DNA from 2 places in the Arthrobacter sp. UC242_113 genome. Region 1 is predicted to be linked to the other one. Evidence: riboswitches for the same ligand, from Rfam matches in the RefSeq annotation. Region 1 holds a riboswitch; the other holds the start of a gene.
The links. A riboswitch is a leader RNA that binds a small molecule or an ion and turns the genes downstream of it on or off. The one in region 1 is predicted to bind glycine.
Positions count from the first base shown of each region.

Region 2: it holds a riboswitch for glycine, as region 1 does, so the genes downstream of both, cycA (D-serine/D-alanine/glycine transporter) here and ACHMXB_RS22095 (glycine dehydrogenase (aminomethyl-transferring)) in region 1, are expected to answer to the same signal.

Region 1 covers NZ_CP171972.1:60,229-62,676, reverse strand. Annotated here, with positions in the region: gene ACHMXB_RS22105 (hypothetical protein) at 1-136, shown strand, start outside; gene ACHMXB_RS22100 (DUF3846 domain-containing protein) at 220-570, shown strand; partial or broken gene ACHMXB_RS22095 (glycine dehydrogenase (aminomethyl-transferring)) at 660-1,340, opposite strand; glycine riboswitch at 1,488-1,586, opposite strand; gene lysA (diaminopimelate decarboxylase) at 1,826-2,448, shown strand, end outside.
Region 2 covers NZ_CP171968.1:4,047,802-4,050,249, reverse strand. Annotated here, with positions in the region: gene cycA (D-serine/D-alanine/glycine transporter) at 1-993, opposite strand, end outside; glycine riboswitch at 1,138-1,235, opposite strand; glycine riboswitch at 1,440-1,540, shown strand; gene gcvP (aminomethyl-transferring glycine dehydrogenase) at 1,689-2,448, shown strand, end outside.

The DNA of each region.
Region 1 (2,448 bases):
CTGGACCGCGATCAGTGAGCAGGCGTTCTTCCACTGGAAGAACGGACAGGCCCAAGGCCCCGACGACCTGCCCGAAGCCGCCGCCGAAATGCCCAGCCGCTACCGGATGCCCTGCACCCTCACGGACGCGGCCTAACCCTATCCGAGCCGGTGCCCCGCCGAGAGCGGCGGGGCACCGCACCACCCCAAGACATATCATCTGAGAGAGGACAAACCCTCATGAGCATCTGCACCGCCCTGATCATCCCCGCCGACCTGAATGAACCGGCCCGCGTGGAAACCATCGACGCCGGGTTGGAGACCCTGCAAACCCTCGTGGCCGGGAACATCGAAGCCGTGAGTGGCGATGACTGGCACTTCTACCTGAACGAGGAAGGCAAAATCCTCAACCTTCCCCCGAACCGCCGTACCGCGATGCTGGTCCTCGAAAAAACCCGGATGCTGTCAGACGTCTTCTGCGGGAACGTCGTGTTCCTGGGAGAGACCCGCGACGGGGATGAAGGCAATGTGCCCCAGCACCTGATCGACCTCGCGCAGCAGCTCTTCGGGTTGGAACAGGAAGCCGCCTAACAGGCCGGGCACCCGCTTACTCAAATGCTCAAATGAGTAAGTGGGTGCCCATCTCCGTTGGATGGGCCAGTCTGCGGGGGCGGTCCCTGATTGAAAACGCGGCCGGAGACGCCGGGCTGCTGGAGCACGATGCCGTTGATGGTGCCGTCGGGCAGGCCCTTGGACAGGTCGGCGACCTCAACCTCGAAGCCGAGCGCCTCGGCGCGGCCCTTGACGACGGCGATGGTCTGGGGAAGGACATCGGCGTCCAGGACAGTTTTGCCGTCGCGAGCGTCCTTGTTCTTGTTGGCGCGGCGCATCATGAGGACGGCTTCAGCGACAGCCGTTGCTTCATCGAGCAGTGAGGCGTTGGCGATAGGCAGCGCGGTCAGGTCCTGGACCATGGTCTGGAAGTTCAGCAGCGCCTCGAGCCGACCCTGGGAAATCTCCGGCTGGTACGGCGTGTAGGCGGTGTACCAGGCCGGGGCCTCCAGGATGTTGCGGCGGATCACCGGCGGCGTAACGGTGTCGTAGTAGCCCTGCCCGATCATCTGAACGGCGGTCTTGTTCTTGGCTGCAAGGCGGCGCAGTTCTGCAAGCACCTCAACCTCGCTCAGTGCATCTCTGAGCGCAAGCGGCTTGGACTGGCGGATCGCATCAGGAACAGCAACGTCCACCAGGCCATCAACGCTGTCGTAGCCAATGGCTTTGAGCATGCTGTTCACATCGGCCTGGCGACGCGCGCCGATATGGCGGTCAGCAAAGGATGATGAATGGGATGCGATCGTCATGAGGAACTCCAGGTCTGGCCGGCCACGGGTGGCGCGGCATGGTTGGGTTCCTCCCCGCTCTGTATTGGACCTGAGAGATTCCGCGGAAGTGGTAGTCCGCTTGCACCGTCGGTGAGCCAGGCTTGCCCGGCTGCTTTCCAGAGTTGCCTCGCCGCGGCGGTGCTTGGGCCTGAGAGATTCCTGGGGAGGATTTGCTCCTACGGCGCTGCCCGGTGATGACGGGGAGAACTCTCCCGCCACGGCTCGAAAGGCTATTGAGATGTAGGTGATTCGCTTCACACCGTAGATGAGTCAGATGTTGGTCTGCAACCTGAAAGAGAGGCACCTTAAGCTCTTCTGTACCTTGTACATAATCCCTTTCACCTATGCTCATTGATCGCGTTCGCCTGCCCTGTTGTACTGACACTCACACGAATCCCCACGGTCCCCTGGCCGCTTCCAAAGACGTCCAGCGGTAAAAACCAGAACGAGGCCTCAATCGAGTTATGTCGACGACAGAGAAAACCCAACAGTTAAAGTCTCCAATCGCCCCTGAGTGGCTTACGGTCCCCACTGAGCCGAACGAGCTCAATCCGGTGATCTGGGCCGAGGGAGTGTCTCGATCCGAGGCGGGTGAAATCACTATCGCCGGACTGCCTGTCTCTGAGCTGGCTCAACGGTTCGGGACACCCGCCTATATCATCTCCGAGGACCACTTCCGCAGCCGCGCACGGGCCTTCCGTGATGCCTTTAATGAAGCCTTTGCACCCCTGTGTGGCGGAGTGGATGTCTACTATGCGGGCAAGTCTTTCCTGTGCACCGAGGTAGCCAAGTGGGTAGCGGAGGAAGGACTGCGCCTGGATACGTGTTCCGGAGGGGAACTCGCGTTGGCAGCACGGGCTGGTATCGATGGCGTGAAGCTGGGTCTTCACGGCAACAATAAGTCGGACAATGAGATCAACCGCGCGCTCGATATGGGCATTGGCAGGATCGTTGTGGACAGCCTTCAAGAGCTGGAACGCGTGGCAGAAATTGCGCGTGGCCGTGGTCTCACGGCTCCGATTCTGTTGCGGCTTACCCCAGGCGTTCATGCCAAAACGCACGAATTCATTGCTACCGCCCACGAGGA
Region 2 (2,448 bases), on a different replicon from region 1:
CGCGTCGCCTTCCTGGGCCAGGCCGTAGACCATGCGCGAGGTGGAGTAGATGCCCGAGTTGGCCGAGGACATCGCCGAGGTCAGCACCACGAGATTGACCACCGTGGCGGCGGCCCCGAGACCGGCCAGCGAGAACATGGCGATGAACGGGCTGTGGCCGGCGGCGAACTGGGTCCAGGGCGTGACGGACATCAGAATGATGAGGGCGCCCACGTAGAAGAGCAGCACGCGCACCGGGATGGAGTTGATGGCCTTGGGAAGGTTCTTCTCCGGGTTCTTGGCCTCCGCGGCCGTGGTGCCCACCAGTTCAATGCCCACAAAAGCGAACACAGCGATCTGGAAACCGGCCACAAAACCCATGAATTCATTGGGGAAGAAGCCGCCATGGCTCCACAGGTTGCTGAAGCTTGCCTGCCCGGCGTCACTCTGGAAACCACTGAAGATCATGAACATGCCCACGATGATCAGGGCGGCGATGGCGATGATCTTGATGAGGGCGAACCAGAATTCGGTTTCACCGAACGCCTTGACCGTGGCGAGGTTCAGCACCAGCAGGATGGCAACGGTGGCCAGGCCCGGAATCCACAGCGGCAGTCCGGGCCAGAGCTCGCGGGAGTACCCGGCGATGGCGATGACGTCCGCGATCCCGGTAATCACCCAGCAGAACCAGTAGGTCCACCCGGTGAAGAACCCCGCCCAAGGCCCCAGCAGGTCGGCGGCGAAATCGCTGAAGGACTTGTAGTTCAGGTTGCTCAGCAGCAGCTCGCCCATGGCCCGCATGACGAAAAAGAGCATGAAGCCGATGATCATGTACACGAAGATCACGGACGGCCCGGCCGCGGAAATGGTCTTGCCGGAGCCCATGAACAGGCCCGTGCCAATGGCGCCGCCGATGGCGATCAGCTGGATGTGCCGGTTGCTCAGCTGCCGCTCCAGGCGGGGAGCCTCACCGGCTGGGGAACTGGGTGTCGAGGCAGGGGGATGAATCGTCATAAGGAACTCCATCGTTCGGTGGTCAATAGCCACACTGATTCGGTTCCTCCCCGCTCTGTCTTGGACCTGAGAGATTCCGCGGACATGGTCTTCCGCTTGCACCGTCGGTGAGACAGGACGCGCCTGCCTGCTTTCCAGAGTTGCCTCGCCGCGGCGGTACGTGGGCCTGAGAGTTTCCTGGGGAGGGTTTGCTCCTACGGCGCCTGCTGAACGTACCGGCAGGGCTCTCCCGCCGCAGATCGTAAGCTTTTTCAATTATGTAGAGAAAAATCTCGCGTGGTGACGGCGGGCGTCTTCCGGCGTGGGCCGGTCAGCGCAGCCCCGCTGGCCACCGGATCAGTGTGGTCTCCGTCACGAAGAAATGTCAAACGGGGACCTCCGATTTGGCCTCGACGCGAATCTCCTGTAACTTGTGAGCCGAATCACCCCACATCTTCATAGCCTTTCGAACCGTGGCGGGAGAGTCCTCCCAGTCATTCACCGGGCAGGCGCCGTAGGAGCAAATCCTCCCCAGGAATCTCTCAGGCCCCCGTACCGCCGCGGCTAGGCAACTCTGGAAAGCAGTTCGGGTAACCGGGCTCACCGACGGTGCAAGCGGAGAACCAACTCCGCGGAATCTCTCAGGTCCAATACAGAGCGGGGAGGAACCCAAACCATGCCGTGCCACACGTGGCCGGCCAAACCTGGAGTTCCTCATGACGATTCAATCTCTTCCTTCAACGTTTGCCGACCGGCATATCGGCGCCCGGCGCCAGGCCGACATCGACACCATGCTCAAGAACGTCGGCTATGACACCGTCGATGGCCTCGTGGATACCGCCGTTCCGGCGTCCATCCGCCAGGAGAACCCCCTGCGGCTCACAGCTGCCCTGAGCGAAGTTGAGGTCCTGGCCGAGCTTCGCCGCCTGGCCGCCAAGAACAAGACCGCCGTGCAGATGATCGGCCAGGGCTACTACGACACTGTCACCCCGCCCGTGATCCGGCGCAATGTCCTCGAAGCCCCCGCCTGGTACACCGCGTACACCCCGTACCAGCCTGAGATCTCGCAGGGCCGGCTGGAGGCGCTGCTGAACTTCCAGACCATGGTCCAGGACCTGACCGCACTGCCGGTCGCCAACGCCTCCCTGCTGGATGAGGCGACGGCGGTGGCCGAGGCTGTGCTGCTGATGCGCCGGGCCAACAAGAAGAACGACGGCAAGACGGTCCTGGACGCCGACTGCCTCCCCCAGACCATCGCCGTCGTGCTTGGCCGCGCCGAAGCCCTCGGCTTCGAGGTCGAGGTGGCGGACCTTTCCCAGGGACTGCCCGACGGCGACATCAACGGCATCGTCCTCCAGCAGCCCGGCGTTTCGGGCCGGGTCTGGGACCAGACCGGCGTCATCGCCGCCGCCAAGGAGCGCGGCGCGCTGGTGACCGTGGCCGCTGACCTGCTGGCCCTGACCCTGATCACGCCTC